2 linked regions of the Bdellovibrio bacteriovorus str. Tiberius genome follow. The protein of the gene in region 2 binds, or shares a complex with, the protein of the main gene of each other region. Links are inferred from orthologs where the notes say so. Each region holds a gene or a part of one and is shown on either strand. Other genes may lie near its edges. The genes, in order: dnaB and dnaG.

Region 1 (7,775 bases), 200 kb from region 2 along the record:
TTTATCTGGGTGGCGATGACAGCCTTCCTTCTGACAATGGTGAGTTTTGGCGGTAAGGCCATTGCTATCCTCGCAGTAAATATTTTGAACGTCGCAATCGTTCTTTATTTCTTCCAGGGGCTGGCAGTGTTGGAGGTATTTCTGAATTCGATGAGAGCAGGATTGTTCATTCGGGTTCTGACGTACATAATCTTGGTCGGTCAGTTATTGCCGATTCTGGCAGTGGTTGGCTTGATCGATTACTGGGTTGATTTCAGAGCGCGTCTTCGCAAAATGAAGGCACCGTCTGAAAACAGCTAAAAACTATGGAGATCACATGAAAGTTATTCTTCAAAAAGACGTTAAAGATGTAGGTCGTGTTGGTGAGTTGGTGAACGTTTCTGAAGGTTTCGCGAGAAACTTCCTGTTCCCACGCAAACTGGCTGCTGAAGCTACTGAAAAACGCGTAAAAGAGTACGAGCACTTGCAACGTGTTGCTGAAGCGAAAAAGAAAAAAGCTTTGGCTGAAAGACAAGAGATCCTGAACAAAATCAACGGCACTACAGTTACATTCAAATTGGCTGCGGGTGACACTGACAAATTGTTCGGTACTGTAACAACTACAGACATCTCTAAAGAACTTCAGAAAATGGGTCACTCTGTTGACCGTCGTGACATCCACTTGGAAGAGCCAATCAAAGTATTGGGTCAGCACAAAGCGGTTGTTCGTTATTCTGAAGGCATGGAAGCAAAGATCCAGATCGCTGTTGAGCGCGCGTAAGCCGCATTACAGTCTTCTGAAAGCTGAATGTTTCTTAAAAGGGACCCTTGTAGGGTCCCTTTTCTTTTTATCCATAAGACTTTTTTATGGACCACATTTGAAAAATTGTATTGCACCGGTGCCATTTTGGGTGTTTAACGGCCTCACCTTTTGGGGAAGGTAGGGGGCGACATGAAACTAATCAACGTATCTAAAGCATTGGTTCTGACGACGACGGTTCTGGCAGGTTTGGTGGCGTGTTCACCGGCTTCTCAAAACGCGGTAAACACTCAAGGCACAAGCATTATCGGCGGCGAGCCGGTAGAGACTTCTGATTCCATCGCAAAGACCACAGTGGCTATTATCGCTTCTGTACAAACTCAGGATGGCCAGGAAGGTTCTTTCATCTGCACGGGTTCCCTGCTTAAAAACAACATGGTTCTGACGGCAGGTCACTGCGTTCCGGTTGTGGGCGAAGAATACAAAGAAGTCGCTATCTATATTATTTTCAACACTGACATCAATAAAATGGAAAGAACAGATGTTCGCCTGGTGACGGATGCAGTTGTTCATGAAGACTACGGCAAAATGGGCGAGCAAGGTGAAGACGCCAACGACGTGGCGGTTTTGAAGTTCGCGGGCAACATGGCTCCGGGCTACAAAGTGGCGAAGTTCCTGTCTGATGAATCCCTGCTGGTTGCAGGCACGAAAGTGACTTTGGCGGGTTACGGTCTGATCGAAACAGATGGCGTGAACACAAAATCTGACGATCGTCTTCGCAAAGTGGATGTTGAGATCGTTGAATCCTTCGGTAAAACTGAAATCCTTCTGGATCAGTCCCAGGGTAAAGGTGCTTGCCACGGTGACTCCGGTGGTCCGGCGTTCCTGGAGGTAAAAGGTCAGCAGTACGTTTGGGGTATCACCAGCCGTGGTGCCGGTAAAGACGGTAAAGATGACTGCTCTCTGGTCAGCGTTTACACGAAAGTGAAATCTCAAGCGGATTTCATCAACGGTGCGATGAAGACTTTGCAAAAAAGAGCGAAACAAACAGCGGTAGCGGCGAAGTAATTCCCCACCGGGTTTAAAAACAAAAAGCCACACTGAGATAGTGTGGCTTTTTTCGTTTTAAGGGGTTGAATTGATTAAGCGCTCTCGGCGCCATCCTCGACATGCATTTCCAGGAAGACCATCTGCAGGTATTCCGCCATCACCTCGCGCAGTTCTTCCAGCGTCAGGCTGTCGGGATTCTTCCCGTGCTTTTCCAGCAAACTGTTGAATTCTCTTTCGACAGGGTCCTGTGGCAGTCCAGTTGCCGCAACCACTGTCTTCGCTAGATTATTTCCCATGATCAGCCTCCATGCTTTTCAAAGGTCTCTATATTGAAGACGACTTCAGTCCATCAAGAGGTTAACGGGAACTCAACCCCAAACCCCCAAACAAGTCCAAGGTCCAGTTGGCCGCCTAAGAGCGCCTGTGCGTGTGCTCTTTAGCCCAATGCCGCGCCCCCGGCAGGCACCAGTACAGGAACGGCAACAGCACCCGGCGTGGCAGCAGTCGGCGGATATAATAAAATACCGTCGCATCCAGGGTCGCCGGAATCCACAGTGGCGGGTTTTCGGTTTTCATGGTGTGCAGAATCTGTTTGGCGACTTTTTCCGGAGTGGTCAGCGACATGTTCATCATGTTTTCCACAAACGGGGTCATGTTCTTATAGAAATCACAATACGGTCCATTCCAGTTGCGGGCCGGATCCGAGTTCTGGGTGTGATAGACGTTCTTGTGGGAAGGGCTGTGGATGAAGCCTGGTTGCACCAGAGAGATCGTCACCCCAAAGGGGCGCATCTCATACCACAAGGCTTCCGAAGCGCCTTCCAGCGCGAACTTCGAAGCCGAATACGAAGACATCGTCGGCATCGCCAGCATCCCGCTGACGGAAGACACGTTGATGATCTTTCCCCTGCCCGTTTCACGCATGTGCGGAAGGCACAGACGGATCAATCCCATCGGCCCGAAATAGTTGGTGGCCATTTGCAGCTCTTCATCTTTTTCGGTCATGTGTTCAACCACGGCACGATAAGAAATGCCGGCGTTGTTGATCAGAATATCGATGCCGCCCCAGATTTTGCTGACCTCATTCACCAGCAGTGAACGATCGGTTTCAGAAGTCACATCCAAGGGACGAATCAACAGGCGTTCATCTTCCAGAAATTCATCGCGAAGTCTATCCAGGCTTTTTTCCCGCGCTGTCAGCACCAGGCGGTATTCAGGATGCCGGCGCAAAAGATGCGCAACCGCAAGACCGATCCCGGAGGAACATCCAGTGACTAAAACGACCGGTTTGAACTCTTGTTTGTGTTTTCGTTTGAAGAAATGAAAAAGGGGCCCCATAGGACCCCATTATGTTAGACCGTTGAACCCGGTGCAAAGTTTTTAGGTCTGCCGCCCGGCATTGGTGGGGGCGCCTGTGGTGGAGGCAGTGGACTCACCGGGCTGCCTTCCGGATCTGCATCACGGAATCTATTGTACTGGGCATCGAAGCGCATTTTCACAGGGCCGGTGGCACCGTTACGCTGCTTACCCACGATCACTTCGGCGTGACCTTGTTTGTCCGGATTTTCTTTGTCGTAGTAGTCATCACGATAAAGCATCATGATAACGTCGGCATCCTGCTCGATGGATCCGGATTCCCGCAGGTCAGAAAGCATAGGTTTCTTCTCGGTACGTCCCTCAACCCCACGATTCAGCTGGGCTAGTGCGATCACTGGAATCTGCAATTCCTTGGCGATAGCTTTCAGGGATTTGGAGATTTCCGCAACCTCTTGCTCACGCGAGGACATTTTCTGTTTCATGCTCATCAACTGCAAGTAGTCGATCATGATCAGATCAAGACCGTGTTCGGCTTTCAGACGACGGGCACGGGAACGAATCTCAAACGGAGAAACACCCGGTGTATCGTCGATGAAGATGGAAGCTTCAGAAAGCGCGCTGGCGGCGTTGATAAGTTTCGGCCATGCAGAATCCTGGATGCGGCCGTTACGGATTTCGCTCATGCTGACTTTGGATTCAGCAGACAACATACGCATCATCATGGACTCTTTACCCATCTCCAGGGAGAAGTAAGCAACAGTCTTTTTCAGACGAAGCGCCACGTGCTGGGCGATATTCAGAGAGAACGCGGTTTTACCCATCGACGGACGAGCGGCGATAATCGTCATCTCACCCGCGTGCAGACCCGCAGTCATTTCATCCAGTTTTTTGAAACCGGTGGCAAGACCCGTGATCTCCGCCTTATTTTTGTAAAGCTCTTCGATTTTCTGGATGGAAGCTTTAACGATCTCCATAGAGCCCACCAGGCCCGTTTTGGCTTTGGTATCACCAATTTTGAAGATCTCGGATTCCGCCTGATCGACGAAGGATTCAACGTCGATGAAATCCTGATCATACGCTTTTTCAATCAACGAAGAGTTGATTGAAATAAGACGGCGCAAAGTCGCCTTGTCTTTCACGATTTTCGCGTGAGTGGAAATATTCGCAGAAGAAATTGTTTTATCCAGAAGGCTGATCAGATATTCAGGACCGCCGGCAACATCCATGTGTCCCTGGGACTGCAGAACGTTGGTCACAGTGATGATATCGATGGGCTGGCCCTTGGCGTGCAAATCTTTGATGGCTTCGTAGATTTTCTGGTGACCAGGCTTGTAGAAGTCATCGGCCATCAGGACGTCACCGACCTGATCGAGAGCTTCGCGATCCAGCATCAAACCGCCCAGGATGGACTGTTCGGCATCAAGATTTTGTGGTGGAATTCGCGTACTCATTGAACCCCTCTAGAGTGGCGAAAATTAATAGAACTCAAAATTTGCGGGCCTCGTGCGTGGTGGTGGTTCTAGGTGGCCCGCTGATGCAAGACTTGAACGATACTAGTTCATTTTCTTTACACGAATCTTATAGTTGTCAATTTTCTTCTTAAGAGTGTTGCGATTGATGCCAAGCATTTGCGCGGTTTTCACCTGATTGCCGTTATAGGCACGCAAAGCAAGCTCAAGAAGAGGTTTTTCCACTTGTTCCAGAACCACATTGTACAAACCGTTCAACTCAACTTGTGCTTCTTTTTGCTGGGCAAAAAGAACTTCTAGTTTGCTTTTAACTAGTTTCTCCAAGCTTACAGATTGAAGGTTAGCGACAAAAAGATTATCGGAACTGTTTAGGTTCGGCGTCATGGAACTCCCAAAATTTCAGACTGAATAGTTAGAGACTATACTCCGCGTGTTTCGGGATTCCAAATATACTTATGGAGCTGTAATTGCAACCTTGCTGATGAATTTTTCTGCAAAATTTTTTCTGCCAACCAGCGTTCAGACACTTGGCCGTATGATGGGCTGTATAAAACCACAAATTTTTCAAATAAATTATGTTGACGGCAGAAATCCTCAGACCATTCGAAATCTTCTTCTGAACAGATGACGAACTTGTATTCCGTGCTGGCAGTGGAAAAGCCGATGTTGGCCATCACAAATGAATCTGCAGCACCGCTGTCAGGAGTTTTCACATCCAAAATAATTTTTACGCGAGGATCCACCAGTTCAACACTTTTTGATCCACTTGTTTCCAAAGAAACCAAGTAGCCTTTGTCGCACAAAGTTTTCATCAAAGTGTGAACTTCTTTTTGCAACAGTGGTTCACCACCGGTGATGCAAACATTAGGTGCCTTATGAGAATCGATTTCGGCGATGATGGCTTCCAGGGTCTGCATCTCACCTTCATAGTACGAATACTTGGTGTCGCAGTAAGTGCAGCGCAGGTTGCAGGCGGTCAGGCGCACGAACACCGTGGGGCAGCCCACATAGGTCGTTTCACCTTGAATACTATAGAAAATCTCATTTATTTTAAGCATTTGACTGGCTCTTTGTCGGGCATACCGGGGCTTAAGTCAAGGAAGGCCCCTGCGAGCATGACTAACTGCTGGGAATTTCGTAAATTTTTTAAATGAACCAATTCCTTAAAAAGTTTCGACAGGACGTCATTTCAATAGGCTTTTTAGGCTTGGGGCTTTTCCTCGCCCTGGCCCTGGTTAGCTATAACCCTATGGACCCTTCCCTGAATTCAATGGGACAGGGCCTAAGATCCACAAATTACTGCGGAATTGTCGGAAGCTTCCTGGCGGATATGCTTTATCAGGCGATGGGCCTTGCGGCCTGGGTGGTGGTGGCGTGTTTTGCCAAAATCGCCTATGCAAGCTTTAAGGGTGAATCCCTGAACCTTAAAAACATTCGTTTTGTCTGGGCTTTGCTGCTGATCGTGAACGTGGCGGCTTTGTTCAGTCTGTATCTGCCCAACACCAAGATCTTCCAGGGGCAGATCTATCTGGGGGGCCTTTTGGGTTTGGGCGTGTCCCAGGCGCTGATGCAGGCGTTTAACTCCGTGGGTGTGCAGGTGATTTTGTGGTCTTTGATGGCCGTGCTGGTGGTGTTCTATTCCGAACGCACACTGCAGGAACTGGCAGAGATTCCCCAGGGTCTTTTTGCTGACATGAAAAAGAAAAAGTTCACCGACAAAATTGCGGCGTTCTTTTCTGGCATGTTCGTGAAGGAAGAAAAAACCAAGAAGTCCAAGAAAGACGAAAAAGCCAAAGCGGCGATCTTCCCTCTTTCCGATAAAAAATTCGTAGAAAAAGCATCTGAAGAAGAGGAAGAGGACGAGGAGCTGGAAGAGCTTCTGGCCGCGGCCGAAGAAGAGGATGAAGAGGAAGTCGAAGAAGACGAGGAAGAATCCGACGACGAAGAAGAGGAAGAAGTTCCTGCTGTTCGTCTGGCGCAAAAACGCAAAGTCGTGATGAAAGCCAAGCCTCCGCGTCGTATTGAAAACTGGGATATGCCGAAATTGGCGTTGTTGGAAGATCCTCCAGCATCCCGAATCAAGATCGACAAGGCCGAGATTCAGCGCAAGGCCGATTCACTGGTTGAAAAATTGAAGAACTTCTCCATCGAAGGCAGCATCCAGGACGCCAAACCTGGCCCGCTGGTCACGATGTATGAATTTAAACCCAATGCCGATGTGAAGATCTCAAAAATCTCAGAACTGGAAGACGATCTGTCTTTGGCTTTGTCTTCAGAATCCGTGCGTGTGGTGGGTCACATCCCGGGCACTGATGTTGTGGGTATTGAAACCGCGAACTTAAAGCGTGAAACCGTTTATTACAAAGACTTGATCGCGGAAGACACCTTCTGGAGCGAAGATCTGGCACTGCCGATGGCCGTGGGCCGTGCGGTGGATGGGGAACCAAAAGTTGTGGATCTGAGAAAGATGCCGCACTTGCTTATCGCCGGGACGACGGGTTCTGGTAAGTCCGTGTTCGTGGGCTCGATCATCACGGGTCTGTTGTTCAGACACTCACCGAAAACGCTGCGCTTGGTGCTGATTGACCCGAAAATGGTCGACTTAGCACCATTCTCGACCGTTCCGCATCTGGTGCTTCCGCATGTGACCGAGCCGAAGAAGGCTGCGACTGCGCTGAAGTGGGCGGTGCGTGAGATGGAAAAACGTTATAAGTCCCTGTCGAAATTCGGTGTGGGTAAAATTGAAGCCTTCAACGAAAAGACCGGCAATCTTTCCAAGGCCGACGTGGAAGAGCACGAAAAGATCAATCAGGATCTGGAAGAAGGCAAAGCGAAGCTGGATCAGTACTATTACCAGCCACTGCCTTATATCGTGATCGTGGTGGATGAGTTGGCCGACTTGATGATCGTTGAAAAACAAAACATTGAAGAGCCGATCCAGCGTCTGACGCAAAAAGCCCGTGCCTGCGGAATCCATTTGATTCTGGCGACACAGTCTCCGCGTAAAGACGTTGTGACCGGTTTGATTAAAACGAACATCCCAGGCCGAGTGGCTTTGAAAGTGGCGTCCAAGATGGATTCCCGTATCATCATCGATGACTCGGGCGCTGAACGTCTGCTGCCAAACGGGGATATGCTGTTCCAGGCGCCGGGTGTGGGAAAACCAACTCGTCACCATGGTCCTTATTTGTCAGACGCCG
Region 2 (7,922 bases):
AAGATCGATTTAACTTTGATACGGCCTTCATCAAGGCGCTTACCAAGCTGGATGATCTCGTAGGTACCCAGAGGGGACAAAAGGATCGCACGAACGATCTCGCGCTCCCCTTTTTCAATACGACGGGCAATTTCCACTTCCCCTTCACGGGTCAGAAGGGAAACGCTTCCCATTTTGCGCAGGTAAAGGCGTACCGGGTCATTGCCCTTAACGTCTTCACTTTCGGCTTTTTCTTCATCATCAATTTCTTCGTCTTCAGAATCGACGTTTTCCAGGAAGGAGCCTTCGCCCTCTTCCTCTTTCGAACTTTCAGACAAGTCTGAAATTACTACACCACCGGCCTCAAGGCCCTGCATGAACGAGTCCAGCACAGATGGAGCTAGAATTTCAGGGGGAAGGAGCTCATTGATTTCCTCAATGGTCAGCGCACCCTTCTCCTTTGCAAGCTTCAGGAATCTCTGGATTTCTTCTTTAATCAGAGTTTCCTGTTCCTGCAAAGAAAGAACCTTCACAGGCTCTTTCTCTTGTTTGTTTGGTAGGTTCGGTTTCATCAAATACCCGCCTTTTACCCTTTATTCAGAGAGATTCGGTTTCTCTGAATATTCATAATCTGTTCCAACTTATCCGAACTAGGTTCGTTTTTAAGATCACGTGCTAAGCGCTTTGCTTGATCGCGCAGGAAATTTTCTTTTACGCGCTTAAAGCAATCGCGCAGGAGTTTCATTTCTGCCTCTTCGTCGTACCCTGGATCGCCCTCATTCGCTGGGCTCACTTGGAATAAATATTCAGGCTGATCGACGTAAGAGACAAGCAGACTGGTCAATTTATCAAATTTACCGAGATCTTGTCTATACACATCCGTGGCTTTTTCGAGGATCTTTTTCACTCCTTCATGGGCCACACTCTCGAGCAGATTTTCATTCACAAATTGATCGAAATTGGCACGACTTTTGAGTACCAATCCCAACAGCATCAGCTCTGCTTTAGAGGCACCCTGCAGACTGATTTTGCCTCCCTCTACACTAGAGGACACCTCTTGCGGGGGTTTCTGGTTAGCCGAGCCCATATTCGGGTTTGGCTGCACCGTCCTAGTCATCGCAGGGCGATTTTGTGAATTTACAGGGCCGCTGCCTTGTATTCCCACAGCCTGACGCAGCCAAGGAAGCCCTACGTTCATTTTCTGGGCCGCCTCTGCCAAGTACAGGTCTCTTAAACGCAGATCCGGGATGGACTCAAACAAGGGCTTCAACTTATCCGCCAGCTTCACCTTTTCAGAGGCGTCACCGCGATAACCTTCCATCCAACGGGCCAAAATCATCACAAACAGATCCGGAGCGCGATCCAGTTCAATTTTCAGGGCCTCAGATCCGTATTTCTTCACATAATCGTCCGGATCCATTCCATTCGGCAGCGTCAGCCCCTTGGGATACAGATCCGCTGCCAGCAGGATCGGCAAGCTGCGCTCGGCAGCTTCCATCCCGGCATTGTCCCCGTCAAACAGGGCCACCACGTTTTTGGTCATGCGCTTAAGCATTTTCCCGTGGTCCGGCGTCAGCGCGGTTCCCATCGTCGCCACGACATTGCGAATGCCGGCTTGATACAGGGACACCAGATCCATGTATCCTTCAACGATAAGGGCCAGATCGTCGCTGCGGATGTAACGGGCTGTCTGCGACAATCCGTACAATACCTTCCCCTTCACAAAGACCGGAGTCTCTGGAGAGTTCAGATACTTGGGTTCAGTTTCTTTTTTCTCTAAATAACGGCCACCGAAAGCGATCGGTTCACCCATCGCGGAAAGAATCGGGAACATCAAGCGGTCACGGAAGATATCAAAGTGTCCGGACTTGTTGTTGCGGGCCTTCACCAGGCGGGCTTCTTCCGCCAGCGCCATCGGCACATTCTTGCTAAGCAGGTATCGTTCCAGGCCGTCCCATTCAGGCACGGCATAACCCACACCGAAAGCTTCGATCACTTCCTGGGACAGACCACGACTGGCGATGTATTTCTTCACCGGGTGGTCATTTGGAACACGCTTAAGTTGCTCTGAAAAATAATCAGCCGCGAGCTTATTTACTTTTAACAACAACTTCTTTTTATCGCTGGCCTGATCACGTTGCGCATCTTCCTTGTCCGGAGCTGGCATCGGGATGCTGGCACGACCGGCAAGGTATTCCACTGCCTCAGGGAAACTCATCCCTTGATAGTCGCGCAAAAACGAAAACAGGTTGCCACTCTTGTGACAACCGAAACAGTGATAGACCTGTTTGGTTTCAGAAACGGAGAAAGACGCCGTTTTTTCAGCGTGATCAGGAAACGGACAGCGGCCCATAAGGCCGCTACCACTAGGTTTCAACTGAGTATATTGTGAGATGATGTCGACGAGGTTATTGGCCTCGGACACCTTCTCGATAAAGTCTTGTGAAAATCGCATGCCTCTCCAACAAATTAAGAAAGCTTGGACTTGATAACTTCGCTCACTACTTTGTTGTCTGCGGCGCCGCCGGATTTCGCGATGACTTCTTTCATCACAGGACCCATGTCCTTCACGGTTTTAGCACCCAATGCTGCAATTACTTCGGTAACAAGAGCTTCGATTTGGTCACGGCCCATTTGTGCTGGCAGATAAACTTCCAGAACTTTCAGTTCCGCGGTTTCCTGATCAACAAGGTCTGTACGACCTGCAGTCTGGAATTGTTCGATGGATTCTTTACGCTGTTTTACCAGCTTTTTAACCACGTTCATCACTTCATCAGCAGTGATGGGTTCCGGTCTCATGTCGATTTCACGGTTTTTGATCGCAGCCTGGAGCATGCGAAGAGCTCCCAATTTAGCGGATTCTTTTGCGATCATGGCAGCTTTAACGTCAGCGGAGATTTTGTCTCTGATTTCCATAGTGCCTCCAAAAGGACTTAAGATGGGATTCGGTCATAAAACAGAGGCGACCAGTGGTCGCCTCTTGAAAAAACAAACTTTCAAAAAGGGAACTAGTCGTTCCAACCTTTTCTGGATTTTTTTACAGCGCGCTTACGAGCGGCGATAGACTTCTTTTTAAGTCTTACAGAAGGTTTTTCAAAGTTTTCGCGTTTTTTAACTTCAGAAAGAATACCTGCTTTTTCGCAAGACTTTTTGAATTTTCTGAACGCAGATTCAAAAGACTCACCGTCTTTGATCTTAACCATTGCCACGACAATCACCTTCCTTCCCGTGTGGATTATGAATTTGAGAGAAAGAGTGTATAACAAAGCAGCACAAAAGGGGCAAGTTCTGGGGTCCTGACGCGGTATATTATTCTCAAGTCGGTGCTTTTTTATTGAACAGGCCAAAATCGGATGGGACAAATGCAACAGAGGGGACCCTATGAAAGCACTTATCTATCTGATATCACTGTTGTTCGTCGGAACCAGCCAAGCCTATGCTTGGGAAGCGTTCTATGTCCTTAAACCCGATGAACTGCGCTTTTCGAAGGCAGCTACCGCCTTTTCCCAGCAGGCCGCACCCACCGACTGCCGCGCCCGCCTGAAGGAAATCGCCTGCATTGTGAATCCGATTCAGGATCCAAAAGAATCCCGCCGCTGCCAACCCGGCAGTGAAACCATGGCTCCAGCATTGGAGCGTATCTATGATGTGATCCCGGCAAAACTTCAACAAACCTTCTGCTCGATGCAGGTGATCTTCATCGAAAACGACACCGAAGTTTTGGGATACGCCGGGGTTCTTACCTGGGATTCCAATAGCCAGCCAAAGGGTTCCTTCATGGGACTTCGCAGAGCTTTGTTAGAGCAAAACTACGACGCCACTTCGGTGATCGGGTGGAAAGAACAGAAGGCTTTTGGACTGACGCCGCCTCCGTTTGTGCATCTGCCAGAGGGGCCTCGTTCCAGCATCGTACTGCCGAATTCCCTGTCAGCTTTGCACTATGTGATCGTTCACGAAATCGGCCACATTCTGGACTTTTCCAACAAAGCCAATGACTATGTCTGCCCGGCCGGGGAAACCTGTGATCCCACCAACAACCCGGATGATTTTTTGAAGATGGTTCCTGCACCAAATTCATGGTCCGCCCTGAGCTGGCAATCACCCGCCAAACCCAAAGAATCCCAGTTGTTCCCTTTGTGGTCAAAGTTGTGCTTTTATGACTGCAAAGAACGCCTTGGCATCGCCGACATGGAAGAATTCTATCATCAACTGGCACCGACCGACTTTGTCACCACCTATGCGGCCGTCAGCCCATGGGAGGACTTTGCCGAAAGTTTGACCTTTTATGTGATGTCCCAGCATGCGGACTTTGAGTATGAAATCCAAACCCCATTTGCCACCCACAACCTGAAAACCAAGTGGGACGGCTTGTTTGCTAAAAAATTCTGGATGCAGGACTTCCTGAACCGCGATCTGAAGTACCCAACACCTTTGAAGTAATTTATAAATAAGGGGAACAACAATAGGAGTTCCCCTTTATGATGGAAATGCTTGCGAATCCCCAAATCTGGATCGCGTTCTTCACTCTGTTTGCCCTTGAACTGGTTCTGGGCATCGACAACGTCATCTTTATCTCTATCCTTGCCGGAAAACTTCCGAAAGAGCAGCAGGACAAAGCCCGCATCGCCGGCCTGAGTCTTGCCGTGATCACACGCGTGATCCTGCTGTTCTCTTTGTCATGGATCATCGGCCTGACAGCGCCGCTGTTTGAAGTGTTTGGTCAGGAAATTTCGGGCCGCGATCTGATCCTGCTTCTGGGCGGTCTGTTCCTGATTGTGAAAGCCACCATGGAGATCAATCACAAGCTGGAAGGTGTTGAGGGTTCCCAGTCCAATCCAGTCGCACATTCTTTCAATGCCGTGATTATCCAGATTCTTTTGCTGGATATCGTTTTTTCTCTGGATTCCGTCATCACAGCAGTGGGCATGGTAAATGAGATTTCCGTGATGATCGCAGCCGTTGTGATTTCCGCCGCGGTGATGATCGTGTCGGCGAAATCCATCAGCAACTTCGTGGATTCTCATCCGTCACTTAAGATTCTGGCATTGAGTTTCCTGCTGATGATCGGCTTCACTTTGATCGTGGAAGCTTTGGAAGTTCACATTCCAAAAGGTTATGTTTACTTCGCCATGGCATTCTCTGTCGGTGTGGAAATGCTGAACATTCGCATGCGTCGCAAGAAACCGGCTGAGCCTGTGAAACTGCGTGAGCGTTTCGCTGAGGAAAGCAAATAGTGAACACCCCTGCCCACGACGAAAAATGGATGCGCAAAGCTGTCGCGCTGGCAAAAAAAGCAGCCGAGCGTGACGAAGTGCCCGTTGCCGCCATCGTTGTGGGACCTGAGGGGATGATCTCTTACGCGATCAACACCCGTGAACGCCAGCAATCCCCCCTGGGACACGCCGAGCTTTTGGCTTTGCATAAGGCCTCACAAAAGCGCGGCAGCTGGCGTTTAAGTGACTGCACTTTGTATGTGACTTTAGAGCCTTGTGTGATGTGCGCCGGCGCCATTCAACAATCGCGCATTTCACGAGTGGTTTATGGAGCCAAAGACGCCAAAGCCGGAGCGGTTGAAAGTCTTTATCACATCCTGAATGATTCTCGCCTGAATCATCAGGTCGAAGTCAGCGCCGGCATTCTTGAAGACGACTGCAGTGAACTTTTGCAGGGCTTTTTCAAAGGCCGCCGTGATGAAAAAAAATCTGAAAAAGCACAAAAGGTTTTCCGCGACCGGGCCAGCGTCGTGGTTCTGCACGAAGGAAAAGTTCTGGGATTCCACGCCGTGGATCCGACCGCGCAAGTGCCTTATTTCTTCCTGCCAGGTGGCGCCGTTGAAAAAGGCGAAACCCCGGCCGCCACCGCGGCCCGCGAATGCCTGGAAGAAACCGGCTACAAGATCCGCATTCTGCAAGATTCCGCCTTTGAGCGAGTTTATAATTTTCCTTGGGACGGCAAAGTTCACGCCTGCCGTACAGTGTTTTATGTCGGTGTTTTGGATCAAAAATGGGTCCCGCCGGGCAAAATTGAAGATGCCTCTTATCACCAGGGCGTTGACTGGGTCTCTGCCAAAGACGCCGCCAAGGTGTTTGGATACAACAAAGACATCCTCTGGGCCGTGCAAAAACTACTCAAAACCGCGCAAAAGGTTGCCGCCAGAACTGCTAAAAAACCTTAAGGAAGATAGAGGTTTACAGACCTCCCCCTGACCTGTAGAAAGTCCGTCACATGACGACGACTAAATTTACTGACCTTCCTTTGATTGCCCCTCTTCAATTTTCACTTAAAGAAGCAGGATACGAAACTCCAACCCCAATTCAGTTGGCAGCAATTCCTGTTATTCTTGAAGGGCACGATCTATTGGGCATCGCCCAGACCGGCACCGGGAAAACCGCGGCGTTTTCATTGCCTATCCTGCAAAACCTTTCCAAACACACGCGCAAGATCGAACCCAAATCCCCGCGCTGCCTGATTCTGACTCCGACGCGTGAACTGGCGATTCAGATTCACGAAAACATCGAAGCTTACAGCAAACACCTGAACATGAAGCACACCGTGATCTTTGGTGGCGTGGGACAAAACCCGCAAGTGCGCGCCCTGCAAGGTGGCGTGGACATTCTGGTGGCGACACCGGGTCGTCTGATGGATCTGCACGGACAAAAACATCTGAAACTGGATCGCGTGGAAATCTTTGTTTTGGATGAAGCCGATCGCATGCTGGATATGGGCTTCATGCAGGATATTAAAAAAATCCTGCCGCTGCTTCCACAAAAGCGTCACAACCTGTTCTTCTCTGCAACTATGCCGCACGAGATTCAGACTTTGGCCAACCGTATTCTGGTGAATCCGAAGAAAGTGGAGGTGACTCCGGTTTCCTCCACGGCCGAAAAAGTTGAGCAACATGTGATGTTCGTCGATAAGCCACAGAAGCTGGATCTATTACTGCACATTCTGAAGGATGAAGCTTTGTCCAAAGTGCTGGTGTTTGTTCAGATGAAATACGGCGCGAACCGCGTGGTGGATCGTTTGACCAAAGCGGGCGTTACCGCTGCCGGCATTCACGGTGACAAATCCCAGAACCAGCGTCAGCGTGCGCTGGAAGAATTCAAAAACGGTGATGTGCGCGTGCTTGTTGCGACGGACATCGCGGCCCGCGGTATTGATATCGACGGCATCACTCACGTGATCAACCTTGAACTTCCGCACATTCCAGAATCTTACGTTCACCGTATCGGAAGAACTGCGCGCGCAGGCGCTGCTGGTGTTTCCATTTCTTTCTGTACCGCGGAAGAAAGATCCTTCCTGTTTGCGATTGAGAAAACCACACGCACCAAAGTGAACGTGGTTGAAGATCATCCGTTCCATTCCACTGAAATTGCCAATGCTCCGGTGATGACTGTGGGTAAAGCCAAAGCCATCCTTGAAGGCCAGCGCCTGCAAAACAAAGCTAAAAACCGTGGCGGTGGTCAACGTCGTCAAGGTGGCGGCGGTGGTGCCCCTCAAGGCGGCCACGGCGGCGGAAAGAAAGCTGGAGGCAAACCTCACGGCGGTAATAAGCCTGCCCACGGTGGCGGCAGCAAGCCCCACGCTAAATCAGAGAGTAAATCTGAAGGCGCAGCTTCTCACAAAGCTCATTCAAAACCTGCGCACGCTAAACCAGCTCACAAGCCTTCTCATAAAAGTGAAGGCAAGTCCGCTGGTAAAAGCGAGCATGCACCAAAGAAGCGCAGCTTCTGGAGCCGTCTGCGCAACAAGGACTAAGTTTTAGTTTTATTTAAAGACCCAGGATATTTTCCGAAGGTTTCACCAGGGGGCCCTTGCAGGCCTCCAGGAACTTCTTCACCAGTGGTTCTGATGACAGGAATCTTTCTTCCTCGTCGATGTGGAATTCCGGGTGCCACTGAACGCCCACAAAGAAACCGTCTTGCGTGGAGCTAAACGCCTCC

Evidence for each region.
Region 1: the proteins of dnaG (region 2) and dnaB are in contact, whole or in part, in a crystal structure (PDB 2R6A), measured with the Geobacillus stearothermophilus proteins. The link is inferred for Bdellovibrio bacteriovorus str. Tiberius from one-to-one orthologs. Residues at the interface, in WP_049624496.1 of Geobacillus stearothermophilus: Lys456, Leu457, Leu458, Pro459, Ala460, Asn463, Ala464, Leu467, Leu535, Leu536, Ile537, Ala538, Gln544, Glu545, Asp548, Tyr549, His552; in WP_033016901.1 of Geobacillus stearothermophilus: Ser13, Glu15, Ala16, Gln18, Glu91, Leu92, Asp94, Ala95, Val96, Pro97, Thr98, Ala99, Ala100, Asn101, Tyr104, Tyr105, Ile108.

Annotation. Positions count from the first base shown.
Region 1 is NC_019567.1:30,399-38,173, forward strand. What follows is about bases 2,350-5,157. They hold dnaB (replicative DNA helicase), read right to left. Parts: upstream 4,558-5,157; coding sequence 3,142-4,557; downstream 2,350-3,141. Other genes in these bases: BDT_RS00170 (SDR family oxidoreductase), read right to left, coding at 2,350-3,127; BDT_RS00180 (helix-turn-helix domain-containing protein), read right to left, coding at 4,660-4,899; BDT_RS00185 (radical SAM protein), read right to left, coding at 4,995-5,157. Outside these bases: BDT_RS00150 (DUF2232 domain-containing protein), read left to right, coding at 1-300; rplI (50S ribosomal protein L9), read left to right, coding at 317-760; BDT_RS00160 (S1 family peptidase), read left to right, coding at 932-1,807; BDT_RS00165 (hypothetical protein), read right to left, coding at 1,882-2,085; more of BDT_RS00170, read right to left, coding at 2,201-2,349; more of BDT_RS00185, read right to left, coding at 5,158-5,633; BDT_RS00190 (DNA translocase FtsK), read left to right, coding at 5,726-7,775. UniProt on the Escherichia coli protein: The main replicative DNA helicase, it participates in initiation and elongation during chromosome replication. Travels ahead of the DNA replisome, separating dsDNA into templates for DNA synthesis.
Region 2 is NC_019567.1:224,381-232,302, reverse strand. Bases 1-2,955 are described here. They hold dnaG (DNA primase), read right to left. Parts: upstream 2,435-2,955; coding sequence 566-2,434; downstream 1-565. Other genes in these bases: BDT_RS01110 (GatB/YqeY domain-containing protein), read right to left, coding at 2,449-2,895; rpoD (RNA polymerase sigma factor RpoD), read right to left, coding at 1-551. Also shown: rpsU (30S ribosomal protein S21), read right to left, coding at 2,988-3,182; BDT_RS01100 (hypothetical protein), read left to right, coding at 3,361-4,419; BDT_RS01095 (TerC family protein), read left to right, coding at 4,461-5,213; tRNA adenosine(34) deaminase TadA, read left to right, coding at 5,213-6,154; BDT_RS01085 (DEAD/DEAH box helicase), read left to right, coding at 6,205-7,737; BDT_RS01080 (gamma-glutamyl-gamma-aminobutyrate hydrolase family protein), read right to left, coding at 7,751-7,922. UniProt on the Escherichia coli protein: RNA polymerase that catalyzes the synthesis of short RNA molecules used as primers for DNA polymerase during DNA replication.